2 regions of the Priestia sp. SIMBA_032 genome follow, and region 2 is predicted to be linked to the other one. Evidence: riboswitches for the same ligand, from Rfam matches in the RefSeq annotation. Region 2 holds a riboswitch; the other holds the start of a gene.

Region 1 (9,453 bases), on a different contig from region 2:
TGTGTGCATCCAAAGTTTTTTCGAACCATTGCATGGAAAATAGCTTCTCTAGGTCCAGCATAGCGCATTGCAGCAGGGAAAACTGCCAAAGCTACACGATCGCTAGGATAATAGTTCTCTAAAAGTACTTCATAACTTTCCATACGGATATCTGCTGGGATATCATCTGACTTTGTTTCTCCTACAAGTGGATTTAAGAACAGGCCGTCTACAATTTCTAATGCTGTTTTTTGAATATATTCGTGCGCACGGTGAACAGGGTTACGAGTTTGGAATCCAACAACCGTTTTCCAACCGCGTTCTTCAAATGCTGCTCTTGTTTCAGTTGGATCTAGGTAATACTTTTCAAAACGCGTTTTAGGTGTACGTTCTACAAGTACGATTGGACCTGCTACGTATACATTTGGGCGTTCCATCATTTTTTTCACGCCAGGATGAGCAAGTTCTGCCGTGCGGTACACATTTTCCGCTTCTTTTTCTTTATTTGGTGTATATACCTCAGAGACTTCTAGAACACCATACGTTACGCCGCTTTGAACTAGTTTTACTTTGTCGCCAATGTTTAATTCTTTAGCTTGCTCTTCTGTTACGGGAAGAGTAATAGGAATACTCCATACAGTTCCATCTGCTAGACGCATATTTTCAACAACGGATTGATAATCTTTTTCTCCTAAAAACCCTGTAATTGGGCTGTAAGCACCAATTCCAATTAGTTCTAAATCACTTAGAGCCATGTTGTCTACTTCAATTTCTTTTGTTAGTGACGTGTAGTCATATGTTGGTTGATATAAATTAATTAATTCTCCACCGTGTGCTTGAATTGTTGTCATTTTGTAAAATCCTCCTTAAGTAATTAACACAATATAATAAAAAGCACTTGAATCACGCAGTCATTTTTTCTTTTTCCGACTGCAAGCTTGCTCTTTTTCTTCTAGTCGTCCTAGCTAAGCTTAGAACACCTGCTGTGGCAATGCAGCCACTAGCTAGCACCACAAATGAATATAAGTCGCTTTCAAGTACTAATTTCACAAGAACATATGAGATTACGAGTGAAAACACAGGGGATACCACCCAAACCTTTAACATTTGAATGACCACTTCGCGCTGTTCTTTCGTAAATCCCGTTTTCGCTGCTCCTATTCCAATAATAGAAGACGTAGTGACCTGTGTAAGCGGTACAGGCAAACCAAAAAGTGAAGCTGCTGTAACAAGAGAAGCACCAGTACCCGAGATAATACAACCTTCTCCTACAGAATAGCGAGTAATTTTTTTTCCGTTTGTTTCAATAACTCGGCCTCCTAATAAAAGAGCTCCAAGCGCCACAGCCAATCCTCCTGCTATGACACCCGTTGTAGCATCCATTAATCCAGCTCCTACTAGAGGACCGACAGCATTTGCCACGTTATTCATTCCAGCTGAGAAGGCTTCAAAGAATCCCGTCGCTATAACTAAAATCGTTAAAACTCTTTTCCACTTTCCCTCTGCTTCCTTTTTATGGGCTCTGCGTTTTATCACTTTTCCAATCAAAAAAGCAATGACAAATGAAACCAGCGGAACAATCATCCAAAAAGACATTACAACTAAAAGTTTTTCCACATACAGAGATTGATAAGCTACTCCTACCCCAACAACTGAGCCAACCGTTACTTCACTTGTTGATAGAGGGATACCAATTAAATTCGCGAAAAAGAGTGACAGCGTTGCAGCAGCCAGAATGATAATAACTAATTCTACTGACAGCAATTTTTCAGGTATGATACCTGAACTGATGGTTCTTACCACCTCACCGCCTCCGATGATGGCTCCGAGCACAATACCTACAGCACAGATGAAAAGGGCTACTCTTCGCTTTTTAATCGCACCGGAGCCGTATGAAACGCCCATAGCAGCTGCTGCACCGCTTGCCCCAATATTCATTGCAAAAAAAAGCGCAATGATAAAGGCAACATATAAAAGCATCATTTATTCAGCTCTTTCGTATTTAAGATTCGTGTAATCCGCATTCAACTTTTTGTGTACCTGCCCATCTTCCTGAACGTAAATCGTCTACATTGTAGGCAGGTGCGGTACAGGGCTCACAGCCGATACTTGGGTAGCCTTGATCATGAAGTTTGTTATATGGTAAATCATGCTTATACACATAGCGCCAAACTTCTTTCCAAGACCAATGAATTAACGGGCAGACTTTCACTTTCTTGAATTTCTCATCTTTATTAAAATAATTCGTGTTGGCACGGGATTCAGACTGCTCGCGTCTCAAACCAGAAATCCACGCATCATAAGGAGCAAGAGATTCCCTTAACGGGATGATTTTTCGAATTTGACAGCATAGGTTAGGCTGACTCTTCCAAAGCTCATCTCCATGTTTTTCGGCTTGTTCTGCAAGCGTTAAATCCGGTTTTTTCATATGAATACGCAAATCAGGAAAGCGTTCTTTAATTGCATCAATTACTTCATATGTTTCTTTAAAATGAACGCCCGTATCTAAAAAGACAATTTCAGCATCTTTTTTCACTTTTGAAATTAAATCAATTAACACGATTCCTTCAATACCAAAGCTTGATGCATAAATAATTGAATCTCCATAGGTATCATACGCCCACTGCAATGCTGAAAGGGCTCCTTTTGTTTCATCTTCACTATCGAACTCTGGAAATGTATCACTCCAGTTTTCGTACGTATATAAGTCTGCCATTTTCTTCACTCCAATTCTTAGTTATCCGCGTTATCCAATAAAAAAAGACGGTTTTACCCACTAGAATTGGATAAAACCGCCTCTAGTGTGTCTAGTCAGCGAAACTATTTAATTCTTACTTTGCTTCCACGTGCTCAAAGATTTGTTTTAAGTCGGGGGTTACAGTCATTAATGTCCCTCCTTAAATTATCGCTTGCGCTATATCAAAATAAAAAGTCTTCCATATTGAAAGACTGGGTAGGCAATAAATTTTCACCTTATCTTTCAAAATGATCCACACTTTGCTGGAATTAGCACCTTGCTAAGCAGGTTGCCGGGGTTCAGCGGGCCAGATCCCTCCACCACTCTTGATAAGCATTTTTTAAAAATTTTAGCATATTTAGAATATTTGTCAACATTAAAAATCATATATCCGATAAGAAAACTATACTTTAAATTCACAGAAATATCTATACTTTTATTTAAAACAACATATGTAAATTTAAACCAAATGTGAACATATCAGTTTATAAAACGCTTTCTTTTTTCTCCAACTTTTTATATTCTCTTGCTAAATAAAACGCAAAACCTCCCTATAAAATTAATAAGGGATTTATAAGCTTTACGGATAATTCACCCACATTAGCACACATTACAGATAACACTGACTGACAGATAGGAGCTATATAAGATGGAGAGACAACCCTTTCAATTAGACGATACAATTAAAAATAATGTGCGAACATATTTACAGCAGATTTCAACTGAAGCCTCTAATTTAATTAAACATTTAGACACGAGTGATCATTGTATCCTATGTGATTTTGAGGAGATGAGAAGGTTATTTCAAGATGTTCAAGCTACGGCCGCCTCTTATTACTTGCGTCATTACTTATCGCCTTATACATTTGAATATGCTGCTCTGTCCTTAGCTATTCATAACCTTTCTGAGAAACGTCACGGCGCTTTAATTGTCATTGAACGGGAACAAAATGTAGACCCTCTTATTCAAAAAGGAATGCCTATTCAAGCTCCTGTCAGCGCTACGCTAGTTGAGACACTGTTCTATCCAGGGACACCCTTACATGACGGAGCCGTCCTAATTAGAAATAATCAGCTTATTTCAGCTGCTAATGTTTTACCTCTCTCGTCTATTATTTCAACGAACAAAAAATTGGGAACACGTCACCGTGCAGCCATTGGAATGTCAGAAAAGTCGGATGCATTAATTTTAGTTGTATCCGAAGAAACAGGTAAAATTTCGTTTGCTCTTGATGGAAGCCTCTACCCTATTCACTCCAGCAAAAATATGATTTAAGAGCCCTTTCCTGACAAGCAGCCCTATCTTGACTTCTCTACCCTTTCTCTTTAATATATTTCATAGTTTTTACATACTATAGATACGGGTGATGCATATGGCAATTTTAAAATTTGAACATGTAGGCGTTCAAGTAAAGGACATAGAAGAATCTATTGAGTTCTATACACAAAAAGTGGGACTAGAGCTCATCGAAACACTGCCACATACCGATCCGTCTTTGAAGCTAGCTTTTCTAGGCTTAGAAGGAAATGTAATCGTAGAGTTAATTCAAGGGTATAACTCAAGCTTACCTAATGAAGGTAAAGTTCATCATTTTGCGCTGGCAGTAGACGGAATTGAAGAAGAGTTTGAGCGTTTAAAATCAGCAGGCATTTCATTTGTGGAAGAAAACATTGTAACTTTGCCAAATGGAGCAAGATACTTATTTTTCTACGGTCCAGACAAAGAATGGATTGAATATTACGAAGTAAAAAGATAAAGATATCTTATACCTTCAGTGAAAAATGGTCATACTGTGGCTATGACTAATCACTGGAGGTTTTTTTATGATGGAATGGCTATTATTTCGACTTTTTCGTCGTTCTATTTTAGTGCGGCTTCTTTTTATTATCGGCTGTCTTGTTTTACTTTTCGGCATGCTTATACATTTCTTAGAGCCGCAAACGTTTGGGAATGTGTTTGAAGGAATTTGGTGGGTTATTATTACAATCTCTACTATAGGGTACGGTGATTTTGCTCCCACCACTACGATTGGAAGGTTAGCTGCAATTATTTTAGTCCTGGTTGGAACGGGATTTATTACTACTTATTTTGTCACGCTTTCTAAAATTGCTGTTTCCGCTGAGAGCGCTTATTTGGAAGGGAATTTAAAGTTTTATGGAAAAGATCACTTCATCATTGTGGGGTGGAATGAGCGCGCCAAACTCGTGTTAGAGTCTTATCGCGACGCATTTCATAAAGAAGACATTGTTCTTATCGACGATTCTCTGACTAAAAACCCCATGATCTGTGATCGCGTTCATTTTATTAAAGGAAGTCCATCTCACTATGAGGTATTAGAACTTGCCAATGCTCGGTGCGCAAAAAAAGTGCTTATTACTGCGGATCAGCATAAGACAGAAGAATATGCAGACATGAATACGATTGTTACGCTAGTCGCTCTGCAAGGATTGAACCCTTCTATTTACAGCATCGTTGAACTGTTAACAAAAAAGCATATTCAAAATGCGCAAAATTTGGGGGTAAATGAAATGATTAAAACAAACGAGTTGATTAGTCAGGTCATGTACGAACATATTTTTGTGAAAAAATTAGAGAGTTTAAGAAAAGAATAGTCCCTTCAATTACTGAAGCAGCGCCTCTTCTGCCTCTCTAATTAGCTCTTCTCCTAAGCTGATATACTTTTCTGGAAATGAAGCGTCTGCGTCTTGGGGTTCTGCAAACTGGTTAAATGAAGCACCCACGTTTCCATTGTGAACATTGTCATCTAGGCCAATTTGATACTTATGTGAAAGTAAAAATGGCGTACCAATCTGTACCGTTGTTCCTTTAGAATCCAGTTCTCCATTCGTAGCTGTAAACGGGATGCGCAAAAACTGATAGCCGACTTCATCATTCATCTTATAGTCGAATGAACCGTGATCATAGTCCCAATTCCCTCCAATGTTATACCCAAGCGGCTTAAGCGTTTTTTCTAATTCATAAAGCTTGAATAATGTGCCGTCTAATCTTGAAGATAATTCAATCATCTTATCCCTCCTCTGTTTTAACATATCCTTTTTCCAGCTTTTTATCCTTTATCTCAAAAGCAAAAAAGTTCACCTTCTAACAAGAAGGTGAACTTTTTATTTATTTCAAACGCTTTTCTAATTCTGCTTTTTTCTCTTCAAAACCAGGTTTTCCAAGAAGAGCAAACATATTTACTTTATACGCTTCTACTCCAGGCTGATCGAACGGATTTACTCCTAATAAATAGCCGCTGATTGCGCATGCTTTTTCGAAGAAGTATACAACATATCCAAACGTATACTCATCTAACGCCGGAATGTTTACAACTAAGTTTGGAACGCCTCCGTCTGTGTGAGCAAGCATTGTACCTTGGAATGCTTTTTTGTTTACAAAGTCAACTGTTTCACCAGCTAAGTAATTTAGTCCATCTAAGTCCGCTGCATCTTCTTCAATTGTTAGCTCATGACGAGAATCTTGAACTTGTACAATTGTTTCAAAAATATCACGACGACCTTCTTGTACATATTGACCTAAAGAATGAAGGTCCGTTGAGAAGTTAGCAGATGAAGGGTAAATACCTTTTTGGTCTTTTCCTTCACTTTCACCAAATAACTGTTTCCACCATTCAGCAAAGTATTGAAGAGCTGGCTCATAGTTAATCAGCATTTCAATTGTTTTTCCTTTATTATAAAGAACATTACGAGCTACAGCATATTGATAAGCTGGGTTTTCTTCTAGCTCTGATGATGAGAATGCTTCTTGAGCATCAGCTGCACCTTTCATCATTTGTTCGATATCAAGGCCTGCAGCAGCAATTGGTAATAAGCCAACCGCTGTTAATACCGAATAACGGCCGCCTACATCATCTGGAATAACAAATGTTTCATAACCTTCTTCGTCTGCTAATGTTTTTAATGCGCCGCGCGCTTTATCTGTTGTTGCATAAATACGCTTGCGTGCTTCTTCTTTGCCGTATTTCTCTTCTAATAATTTACGGAAGATACGGAAAGCAATCGCCGGTTCTGTTGTTGTGCCGGATTTTGAAATAACATTAATAGAGAAATCTTTATCTTGTAAAACATCCATTAAGTCTTTCATGTATGTTGAGCTGATGTTGTTACCAGCAAAAATAACTTGCGGAGTTTTACGCTGTTCTTTTGATAATGTGTTATAGAATGAATGCTGAAGCATTTCAATAGCAGCACGAGCACCTAAGTAAGATCCTCCAATACCGATAACAATTAATACATCTGAATCAGATTTAATTTTTTCTGCACTTTTTTGAATGCGTGCAAATTCTTCTTTGTCATACTCCGTAGGAAGGTCTACCCATCCTAAAAAGTCGTTCCCAGCACCTGTTTTCTCATGAATTGAATGGTGAGCTACTTTCACGGCATCACGTAAGTATGTAAGTTCATGTTCACCAAAAAATGATAACGCGTTTGAATAATCAAAACGAACATGTGTCATAATCTGTTCCTCCATTAAAATATCTTTATTTTCCACTTTATCGAAACTGTTAGCTGAATTCAAGTGAATCCACTTACAGTTTGACACAATCATTATAGTTTGTTGAAACTGCAATCATTGTATGTACCCTTTTATTTAACGATAAATTCAGTTATGAAGTCAACTAATGTTCTTCGATTACAGAACGTAATTCATGTACGATTACACAAATAATAAGCAAATAAAAAGCGACTAAAGAGTGGTCTTCAATCGTTTTTTATTTGCTTACCTGATGGTGCAATATAGTTCATTTCACCTATCTTTACATATTGTCTCGGTTTATAAGAGGCTTTTAACAGGGAAGAGTCTATTGATATGGAATTTTCTGCTTCGTTTTTAGAAGTAAGCAGCATCCTGTTTTCTTCTTTCATTTCTAAGTGATTATTCAGCACAAATCCACTGATACATAGTGCGGTAAAAATGAGAAAACTGATGGCTATTTGTTTCCTATACATTTCCATCACCTCACTCTTAGAGTGACAATTCCGCATGATTTTTATACGTCAAAAAAAATTTTTTTATGTTTTTTTTATGGATTTTGTGACGAGTTTCTATTTATTTAATAAGCCTTGAAAATTCTGCTGATACTAAGAATTAGCATGGATGCATGCATAATTAAATTATTATATAATCGGTTACAGAATTGAATATCACAAGGAGGTTTGTCTTTTGTCGTGGTTGCACTTGGTGATTTTATCACCTTTTTTATTAGCCTTTTTTGTCCCGCTTCTGTATAGGAAATTCCAGCGTATTCATACAGGATGGTTCGTTTTACCTCTTCCACTTGTGTTGTTCATTTATTTCACACAATATATCAGTGGTGTTTCTAAAGGGGAAACCTACCTACATTCAATGAAATGGATACCTAGCCTGGGCATTAACTTTGATGCTTATGTGGATGGACTCGGTCTTCTATTTTCTCTGTTAATCACCGGAATTGGGACACTTGTTATTCTTTACTCCATTTATTATCTTTCTAAGACAAAAGAAGCGCTGCATTCGTTTTATGTCTATTTGCTTCTTTTTATGGGATCTATGCTTGGAGTTGTATTATCAGACAATTTAATGAGTCTTTACAGCTTTTGGGAATTAACAAGCCTTTCATCTTTTTTATTGATTGGTTATTGGTACAAACGAGAGAAATCTCAATACGGAGCCTTAAAATCTATGCTCATTACCGTGTTTGGAGGACTTTCCCTATTAGCAGGAATTGTGCTTTTATACATCATGACAGGTACTTTTAGCATACGCGAAATTATCTCAAACGTAGATGTGGTCACATCAAGTCATCTATTTATTCCAGCTCTAGTCCTCATTTTATTAGGGGCCTTTACAAAATCTGCTCAGTTTCCTTTTCATATTTGGCTGCCAGATGCTATGGAAGCTCCAACCCCAGTGAGTGCATACCTTCATTCAGCTACAATGGTAAAAGCGGGAATTTATCTTTTAGCAAGACTAAGCCCTGTTTTTGCTATAAGCGCCACTTGGTTTTTTGTTATTTCCATCACAGGACTAATTACACTGTTTTGGGGCTCATTTTCAGCAGTAAAACAACAAGACTTGAAAGGGATTTTAGCTTTTTCAACCATTAGTCAGCTTGGGATGATTATGTCACTTATAGGAGTAGGCAGCGCAGCTATTCACTATGATTTTTTAGACGATAATATCTACTTAGTGGCTCTTACTGCAGCGGTTTTCCATTTGATTAACCACGCTACTTTCAAAGGCAGCTTGTTTATGGTAGTAGGCATTGTCGATCATGAAACAGGCACGCGTGACATTAGAAAGTTAGGCGGGTTAATGAGCTTCATGCCTGTGACATTTACCATTGCTATCATCGGGGGATTTGCAATGGCAGGTCTTCCTCCCTTTAACGGATTTTTAAGTAAAGAGATGTTTTTTACAGGCATGGTAAACGTGACAAAAATGGATATGTATAGCATGCAGACGTGGGGAATTTTGCTGCCTATCATCGCTTGGGTGGGAAGTATTTTTACTTTCGTCTATAGTATGATTCTTGTCTTTAAAACCTTTACAGGCAAATACCAGCCCGAAAAGTTGGAGAAGAAGCCGCATGAAGCACCAGTAGGCATGCTTATTTCACCTGTTATTTTAGCATCACTGGTTGTTATTTTTGGCTTTGCTCCTAATTTATTAGAATCAGCCCTTATTGAGCCAACAATGGCCTCTATCGCACCTAGCCTACTAGCTGAAGGTAAAG
Region 2 (9,453 bases):
GTTATTTTCCAGACGGTAGCTGATTTCAACTGAACATTCAAACGGATATACGTCTTTAAAGCGGCCGTTTGTAGCAAATTGCAGCCGTGCCGTTTCGTTTGTCTGCTCAATCACGCTAAAAGCAGAATCACGTAAAAAACCGTGCTGTGGCAAAGAGTATTCGCGCTGATCAACGGTATACTGATCATTTTTTAATCGGCCTACGATTGGAAACAATACGGGGGATACTCGTCCCCAATAAGCGGGGTCTCCGCTCCACATGAACTGCAGGTCTTTTTCTTTATGAAATACTTCTACAACTTCCGCTCCTTTTTCTTGAATACTTACTTTCATTTTGCTATTTTCTAGTACAATCATTACAACATCTCCCAAATCATTCTTGTACGCTCGAGCAGCCTCAAACGTACTGGCTTTGCCTATATTATACCCTTCTTGGCAAAAAAGGTATTAATTTCCCTATTTTTGTTCAAATTAATATAGAAAAAGGAGGGTTCAAATATGAATCATGCAACATTATTGCTCATTAAATTCGCAGCGGCACTTATTGCGTTTGGTATAGGCCTTGATTTGTTTTTTGATGCAACCATCGGAGACATTATTTCCTTTAGCTTGCTAACAACAGTTGTGACATATCTAGTAGTGGATCGAATTGTACTGCCTCGAGTGGGCAATCGCGATGCCATTATTGTTGAATTTGTTCTAACCTATATGAGTGTATGGATTTTTGGCACATTGTTATTAGACAGCTACGTTCAAATTGCTTGGGGAAGTATTATTTCTGCAGCAATTATTACATTTGCCGAGGTTTTTGTTCACCGCTACTTATTCAACCATATTGAAACAAAGCATACAGCAAGAACGCGTCCGGCTTTTAAGCGAAAACTAGCGTATGACACAGAATTTGCAGAAGAACAGCATATAGAAAATAAGGAAAATCCAAAATAAAAAGAGGCTGGAACAAAAGTATTTTAGCTGAAGTGAAAAACGAACCACTAATCAAACGTTTTGATTAGTGGTTCGTTTTTTTTTGTTATGGTGAACATAGGTTTCATTCTTCTAGCAGTTGATTGGAGGGTAAAGCGAAGTCTTGCACGGAAATCGACTGCGGTGTCACAAGCGGTTTAGCTCATGTATCCCATTTGTTCGTCTTTAGATTGGATTCATTTCGTTATGTCTCCACCTCTTTTTATATGTTAATGCATAAAAGTCATTTCTTTTAAAGGCCAGTATTTCATATTGACTTCTCCCATGATTGAAGAAATCGGAGTAAGGCCAAAATGCCTTCCATCTCGGCTGATACGTCTGTTATCACCTAGCACTAATACGTATCCATCCGGTATCGTGCCGTCTGGAGACAGTTCGTACGTTGAAAAATTTTCGGTGAATCGCTCGTAAACGGGCACTTTGGACAAGTATTTATGAAGATGCGGTTCTTTTTTGACCTTGTTATTTATATAGAGAACATCATCTTTGTATTCGACCGTTTCTCCTGGTAAGCCCACAATCCGCTTTACTAGAAAATCACTGCTATAGGGAGCTTGTAACACGACAATATCAAAGCGCTCCAGCTTGCTGTGCTTGTTAATAATAATTCGATTGCCTTCGTGCAAAATAGGCTTCATAGAATCACCTTTTACAGTGTAGGGCTGAAACCAATAGTGCTGAACGACAACAGAAAGCAAAACGGTGCCGAGGATGACGCTTGTGTATGTAAGAATTTCGCGCTTTATTTTTTTATTGATCATAATGGATGAACACCTTCTTAACGGTAAGACTGTCAATTTAAGTTTTTCATAGAGATATAACAGTGTTGATTGTACCATTCAGAACTAAAGTTTTCCATATCTATCTGTTTATGCGTATATGCCAAAAATATGCTTGGCGGAACAAAAAATGAAAAGAGCCGCTATTCGAGAGAATAACGGCTTTTCTTTATTATAACTGAGCGCGCTCAGTTCGAGTAGCTGGTTGATTTGGCTCTTCTTCCACAACAGGCTCAACAGGCTTATGCTGCTTGATTTCTTCTTCCAGTTCAGCAATTCGCTTGTTTTTCTGTTTCACTTGTCCTCTTAGTTGAACAATTTTTACAAAGCTCAATGAAGCAGCAACGACTCCTCCAAACACAGCCGTTGTTAAGATAATTAAAATAAGAGGCCATTTTTGTGAACCAAATACATAGTTAAATTGTACCGGATCGTTGTTAATTACAGCTAAAACAGCAATGATAAGAGCAAATATAAGTCCTAAAATAAAAAAGCTCTGTCCTTTCATACGCTGCACTTCCTTTCTTTACATGGTCATTACAACTTTTACATCGTAACCACTCATCTTAAGTGTTTGCTATCTTGCTTATAGGTATACGTATCCACATTTAAACAAAATCAAACATTTTCTTGATTATATGTATCTTTCTTTTAAAACACAATATATCGATTGGTGTAGAAACTTTGACATGTCCAAAGACCTGGTATGTCGAATTTTTGGAATAAAGAGCTCGCTTATCCTTTTTTGCTTAAGCAGAGGGAGAGACTGGCATTTAACTTATATATGTACAAAGAGACCTTTATCTATTAAAGGTCTCACTGTTAATAAAGGGGTATATAAACACAAGATAAAAATCAGTCCAGAAGCTGAGACTTTGGCTTGATTGCATTAAATTATTTCATTATCTATCACCTGGAGCAGGGTGGTCTACACCTTTGACATGATGCCGATGCTGGTTGTCTTCGCTGGTATAAAAGTCATAATAGTGAACATGCATACCGTTGCCAATCGGAATAGCGGGACCAGAGTAGGCTTTGTAATGATGTGTATGTCCGTCTTCAAAAACAACATAGCCTTCTGTATAGTGAATATGGCTTCCATCCTCGCTTTGAATTGGAGGAGACGTTACATCGAGGCACTGATGGACATGTCCTGACGCAACCGAAGTGTAGTCCACTGAGCCATGATTATGATGAGGAACAAATCCTGAAATAAAATCGTCTTTTCCTATTTTCTTCATTCTACTTCCTCCTATAAATTCAATTAAAATAAACTGTTTAAGTAAATTCTAAAGTCTTTAAATAGGCATCTGAATGTTTCTTTTTAGTTGAATTCAAAAATACATGCTATTGATATGAGCAAATAAAAATAAATATGACTTTTTATCGTTTATATCTATAAAACGGGCAGATTTTCTGTGTGATTTGTCGTTTCTAATTGATGGATTTTACATACATTTATTAAGGAAGGACAAGTTAGTGGAAGAGAGGAAGTCAGCATAATGAGTTGGGAAAATAAAAAGAGTCTATGTCAGGAGTTTGCGAGAATTCTAGGTGGACAAGACAGTTTAGATGAAAATGGCGTTTGTTTGGTACAAAAATTTCGGACGATTCGTTTTAAAATTTTAGGGCGTCCAACACGCTCTCCATTAGTACTCCTCAATTTTTCACTTTTGAAGATTTAGACAGCAAAGGAAGGGCGCTAAATCTAGGTGAAACCGTGCTTTGCAATAAGAGGTAAATCCATTATTAACGGAGCTTAGAAAAAGGGATATTAAGGTTACGGCCGTTCACAACCATTGGCTATTTGAAGAGCCGAGAGCAATGTATATGCACTTTGAATCCGTAGAACCACCGTTAGATTTTGTAAGAAAAATAAGAGAAGCATTTAAAGTATTAAAAGGGTAAAAATCAGGTTTTTATAGAATGAAACATAAGGTTAATAAAACTTTAAACATGTATATTATATATTGATTTATAAACTGCACTTGAATGAACCCGTCAGGTTAACTGACTTTTGAGCAGTGAAATTATTCGAGTACTTCTATCCAAATAAAAAAAGCACGCGTTCGCCGCGTGCTTTTTTTATGTATAAACTTAAAATGCGTTTAGGGAGTTATCGCTTAACCACTGTTTGCGTTCAGCTGCATCTTCGAATAACTCATCTGCATTTGTAAATTGAGAAGCAATGACATATTCAATTGTTGCAAGAGGAGCTGTTAGCAAACGCCAGTTTAACACGATTGTATTATCTTGAGTCGTAGCGTATTCTTCACCTAACTCGTCCCACTTAACAGATTCAGGAGCATTGTCTGCTGCTTTTTTAACAGATTTCAAAGCTTCTTGGAATTTTTCACCAGCGCGGCCTTGGTACCATTCTGTTAATAGTTGTCCAATACCTTCATTTGTTTGCTGCTCGTTCCAGCTTTCAGGTACTGTAGCAATGAATTTTGCACGGAATGTCATTTCAGCCTTTGCTACATCTCCACGAACGATGTTTAAGCGGTATTGACGTCCTAGGTAAGGGAATTTGTCTCCTTCTTCAAAAGAACCAGTTTTAGCTGCAGAAGCTGCTGCTTTAGGAGCCTCTTTTTTAGCTGTTTCTTTTTTTACTGCTTCTTTCTTTGGAGCAGCTGGCTTTTCCTCAGCTGGTTGTGAACCGTTTAGTTGTTTTAAAATCCATGTTGCTTTGCGTGCGATGATTGAACGCACATTGTTTTCATTAAGACCTCTCGGGATAATAACTTTTACCCCTTCTTTGTCACAAATTTGCACCGTGATATCGGTTCTATTTGGAACGACTTCAATTTTGTAGTCAATTGTTTGATTGCCTGTTTGATACGTATACATAAAATTTTTCGTACTCCTTTCTACAAATCTTCATTTTATAAGCAAAGGTAGAGTTTGGTCAAATGAAAGAATAATCAGACAGTTATCAACTGCTGTTGCAGCGCCTTGCAGAATGATATGTATTCCAATATTTAGTGGAAAAGCGCCAATAATAATTGCTTCAATTCTTCTTTAGTTTTTACAAAAACATATAAAAATATGCCGATACTACTAATATAGATTAGACATTCTATGTCTTTAGATGGTATAGGGAATGAAAAATAAAAAAAGCGTTTCAAAGTTTACATGTGAAATGCTATTATATGATGGTCATAACACTTACTGTAATTGAAGTGACAAATTATTATCTTATTATGAAACAAGAGCAAGCAGCTTCGATTATGCTAGTGATTACATTTCTGTTTGCTTTTCTTACAACTACCGTGTTCTATTTTATCATACGTCGCTCTATAATGGCGGTTGAAAATTTAACGAAAGTAATGAAAGGGGTTTCGTAAGGGGATTTATTGATATTTGTTCAGTATAATAAACTGTAAGTATTGGTTTTTATGATAGCTTTCATAGAAAGAGATAATGAAAATTGACACGTTATAAAAGCAGTTGTATAGTGAGTACGCAAGGCGGCAGTCTGTCTTTTTTAATTCTCAGTAAACTTATAAGTTAAATAAAATATTTAAGCACTACATAGGAGGCGAAGAGATGAAAAATGAATTCCGTTTGGCAACAAATGACGACGCAGATAACTTATTGAACTTGACTCTACAAGCATATAAGCCTATTCGAGAGCTAGGCATTCCTTTCTTAGCAGCTACTGCTGATCTTGCTCTTGTTAAGAAAAATATTTCTCAAAACCTTTGCTATGTATATGAAGAAGATAAAAGAATCGCTGCAACTGTATCTATACGAATGCCTTGGGGAGAACATCCAGGTCCGTTTGCTGTTCCGCATCTTTGGTGGTTTGCAGTGGACCCGTCGTTTGTCAGGAAAGGCGTTGGTTCTAAGCTGCTGCATCTAGTAGAGGAAGAGATAATAAAAAATATGTTTAAATCACCAGGTGTGTCTTTAGGAACAGCAAAAGAACATCCTTGGTTAGTTGAGATGTATGAACGAAAAGGATATGTTCAAGCTAAAGAAAAGCACCTTGCAGAAGGTTATACGACCCTATTTCTTTATAAAAAATTCAATGAGGTACACTCTTTGTCGTAAAAGATAGAGAGGTGATCCAAATTAAGGAATGTGAAAGAGTGATAAATATGACAGATCAATTACTGCTAAATGAGTTAATAGACATACGCCGTGAGCTGCACCGGTTTCCAGAACTTTCAATGAAAGAATATGAAACAACTAAACGTATTAAAAAGTGGTTAAAGCACTATGATATGTCTATAGCGGATACATTCCATTTAGACGTAGGAACAGTAGCAGAAATTGTGGGAGGAAAGCCGGGACCTACTATCGCAATTCGAGCTGATATTGATGCGCTGCCAATTGAAGAAAAAACCAATCTGCCATTTGCATCTGAAGTAAACGGAGTTATGCACGCATGTGGCCATGATTTTCATACGGCTTCTATAATCGGAGCAGCCATTCTTCTTAAAGAACGTCAGCAGGAGCTTTGCGGTACGGTACGGTTTATCTTTCAACCGGCCGAAGAAACGGCTTCTGGGGCAAAAATGCTAGTTGAAAAAGGTGTGCTCGAAGGAGTAGAAGCGATATTTGGGATGCATAACAAACCGGATCTTCCTGTAGGAACCATTGGTATCAAATCGGGACCTTTAATGGCAAGCGTTGATCGTTTTGAAATTGACGTCAAAGGAGTAGGAGGTCACGCGGGCATCCCTGAAAAAACAGTAGATCCGATTGCTGCTGCTGGTCAAATTGTTACTAGTTTACAAACCATTGTCAGCCGTAATCTCAGCCCATTTCAAAATGTTGTTGTCAGCATAACTCAAATCCATGGAGGGAGCTCGTGGAACGTCATTCCTGACAAAGTAACGCTTGAAGGAACGGTGCGTACCTTTCAAGAAGAAGCGAGAGAAAAAATACCAGGTCTTATGAAACGAACTGCTGAAGGGATTGGAGCAGCTTTAGGGGCTTCAGTAGACGTTAAATGGTATCCATATCTTCCTGTAGTAAACAATGATGATACGCTGGAAAAACTGGCTACTAAAGCGGCGGAGGATCTCAGTTACCAAGTCGTAGAAGCTGAACAATCGCCTGGAGGAGAAGATTTTGCCGTATATCAGCAGCATGTACCAGGATTTTTTGTATGGATGGGTACAGCTGGAGAATATGAATGGCACCATCCATCTTTTTCATTAAATGAAGAGGCATTACTTGTAGCAGCTTCTTATTTTGCTAATCTAAGCTTCCATTTTTTGAATTCATTCCATTGCCAAAAAAATTAAAATATTTTTATTTTTCTATTTACGCGGATGGAATTGTTTGATAAAATAAATTTTAAATTAAAAAAGTTATCACGAGTGGACGAGAGATCTGGCTCTTTGACTCCACAGCAACCTACGAATGTAAGGTGCTCCTACCAGCAAAGCATGTGCTTTGGGTGATAAAACGGGTGAAAAACTCATTTTGCATCAAAGCAAAATGAGTTTTTTTTATTTTTCTAAAAGGAGAGGGTTTTATGAGTCATACAGCAGTTGCAGCATATACAGGAGAGAAAGCATTAAAGGAAGCCGTGAAATTATTAGGAAAGCATTATGAAGTAGCTTATCGTGAATTAGAAACATTTTACGAAATTGTGGTCGAAAACCAAGTTCGTACATATGCTGTAGGCATAGATATTAAAGATGTACAAAAAGCAAATGAACTAGAAATTTATTCATCATGCTGTTCTAAGCTTGAGCGAGTAGGCTGTCTGTTATAGAAGTCTGCTCGCGCCTCTATTTTTTAAGTATTTTTAAATAGAAAGCATGTTCTTTGACAACCGAAGAATCTGGTGGGTATAATCATTACTCACTAGGTTTTAAAATTAATCATAAATTGTCGAAATTTTTACACAAATTAAAGGTTACATTCGAAATGAATTGTGGTATGTTATAAAACAAGAATATTTTATGAAAGGAGCATTGAAATGGAAATGTCTCTTGAACATGGAAACGATGCAGGAAGCGAACAGCTTATTGATCGTATCCTAGACTTTTTAGAAGATGACGAAAAGTAAAAAAAAGAGTGTGCGGTGCTAGCCCTAGCCGCGCACTCTTTTTTTATCATGTGCGTCAAGGCAGCGCATACTATGATACATAGAGATAGAATGAAAGGGTCTCTGTCAAAGGGATTGACGAATCGTTTTGTTTGATGGAAAATTTAGAAAAAGGAAAGAGATGAAGGGCATGTCGAACAAAACATCTTTGTATCAAACAAAAGAACAGTTAAAGAAGCTTGTAAGCGAATTGGTTTCTATACCTAGCGTTACAGGAACGATGGCAGAAGTGGAAATGGCTGAAGCGATAGCGTCGTATTTATTGAAGCTGCCTTACTTTCAAAAAAACGAGCAAGTTAAGCTTCATTCAACAGGAGACGGGCGATCGATTGTCACAGCTTTTGTTGAAGGGAAAAATACAAATAAAACAGTTGTATTAGTAAGTCATTACGATGTAGTGGATGTACAAGATTATGGACAGTGGCAAAAGGATGCTTTTCACGCTGATACGTTAACGAATACTTTTTATAACCATATGGAACAAGTTCCGGCGTACGTACAAAAAGATATGATAAAAGGAGACTGGCTTTTTGGCCGTGGAACGATGGACATGAAAGCAGGTATTGCCCTGCATATCAGTATGATTGAACGAGCATGCAACGGAGAGTTTGACGGAAACATCCTGCTGCTGTCAGTGCCGGATGAAGAAGTAAATTCGCTTGGAATGAGAAAAGCAGTGCCTGTTCTTTTAGAACTTGCGCGCCAACATCAGCTGGATTTTTCTCTCATGCTAAATGCAGAACCAGTGTTCAGCCGCTATCCTGGAGATCAAACGAACTATGTGTACTCAGGGTCGATTGGGAAAATCATGCCAAGCTTTTTGTGTTATGGAAAAGAAACTCACGTAGGGGAACCGCTAGCTGGTTTGAATGCTAATTTACTAGCTTCTTATTTAACAAAAGAAATAGAATTAAACGTTGATTTTTGCGAAAAAGTAAGAGATGAAACGAGTCCACCTCCTACGGTGCTGATACAAAAAGATTTAAAAGAAGAGTATTCAGTTCAAGTTCCGCATTCAGCCGTTGTATTGTTTAATTTATTTATGTTAAACCGCTCTCTTAAAGAGGTGACAGATCTGCTGTTGAAATCGGCTGACAAAGCAGCTTTGAATGTAAAAAAACATTATAATAAAGCCGCTAGGCAGTACGCTGCGGGAATGGAGGGTTCATCTCTTGACGTGAATGTATGGACGTATGAAGAACTTTATACTCATGCAGTCAAACAGCACGGTGAAAAATATGTGCAAGAAATGGAAGAAGCACTTTTGGCACAAGAAGATAATGACAGAAATAAAACCATTAAATTAGTAAACTCTTTAGCTGGTTTATGTAAAGAAGCAGCTCCGATGATAGTCTTATTTTTTACGCCGCCTTTTTATCCGGCCGTTTGTTCACATGATGATCCGTTTGTACAAGGGATTTTATCAAACGTACAGGCAACTGCCAAAGAGCAATTTCAAGTGGAGCTAGTTGAACAAAGTTATTTTGGCGGAATTTCAGATTTAAGCTATGCCAGCCTGCAGCATCCGCTTCATACATTTAATACGTTAGTAGTGAATATGCCGCTATGGAATAAAGGGTATCATATCCCGCTAGAAGAGCTAGAAGAGCTAGAGGAGCT

What was found. A riboswitch is a leader RNA that binds a small molecule or an ion and turns the genes downstream of it on or off. The one in region 2 is predicted to bind S-adenosylmethionine.
Region 1: it holds a riboswitch for S-adenosylmethionine, as region 2 does, so the genes downstream of both, SB717_RS20870 (phosphoadenylyl-sulfate reductase) here and SB717_RS03160 (hypothetical protein) in region 2, are expected to answer to the same signal.

Annotation. Positions count from the first base shown of each region.
Region 1 is NZ_JAWRXD010000006.1:300,668-310,120, reverse strand. Features, by position in the region: gene sat (sulfate adenylyltransferase) at 1-830, opposite strand, end outside; gene cysP (sulfate permease) at 883-1,962, opposite strand; gene SB717_RS20870 (phosphoadenylyl-sulfate reductase) at 1,982-2,695, opposite strand; SAM riboswitch class I at 2,950-3,052, opposite strand; gene cdaS (sporulation-specific diadenylate cyclase CdaS) at 3,366-3,992, shown strand; gene SB717_RS20860 (VOC family protein) at 4,090-4,473, shown strand; gene SB717_RS20855 (potassium channel family protein) at 4,541-5,329, shown strand; gene SB717_RS20850 (YugN-like family protein) at 5,339-5,743, opposite strand; gene SB717_RS20845 (glucose-6-phosphate isomerase) at 5,844-7,193, opposite strand; gene SB717_RS20840 (hypothetical protein) at 7,439-7,687, opposite strand; gene SB717_RS20835 (Na+/H+ antiporter subunit A) at 7,902-9,453, shown strand, end outside.
Region 2 is NZ_JAWRXD010000001.1:626,735-636,187, reverse strand. Features, by position in the region: gene SB717_RS03210 (aldose 1-epimerase family protein) at 1-357, opposite strand, end outside; gene SB717_RS03205 (YndM family protein) at 499-945, shown strand; gene lepB (signal peptidase I) at 1,194-1,745, opposite strand; gene SB717_RS03195 (LapA family protein) at 1,936-2,271, opposite strand; gene SB717_RS03190 (YmaF family protein) at 2,666-3,004, opposite strand; partial or broken gene SB717_RS03185 (DUF1259 domain-containing protein) at 3,266-3,671, shown strand; gene SB717_RS03180 (M48 family metallopeptidase) at 3,861-4,613, opposite strand; gene SB717_RS03175 (hypothetical protein) at 4,916-5,110, shown strand; gene SB717_RS03170 (GNAT family N-acetyltransferase) at 5,313-5,819, shown strand; gene SB717_RS03165 (amidohydrolase) at 5,867-7,021, shown strand; SAM riboswitch class I at 7,085-7,186, shown strand; gene SB717_RS03160 (hypothetical protein) at 7,255-7,497, shown strand; gene SB717_RS03155 (M20/M25/M40 family metallo-hydrolase) at 7,964-9,453, shown strand, end outside.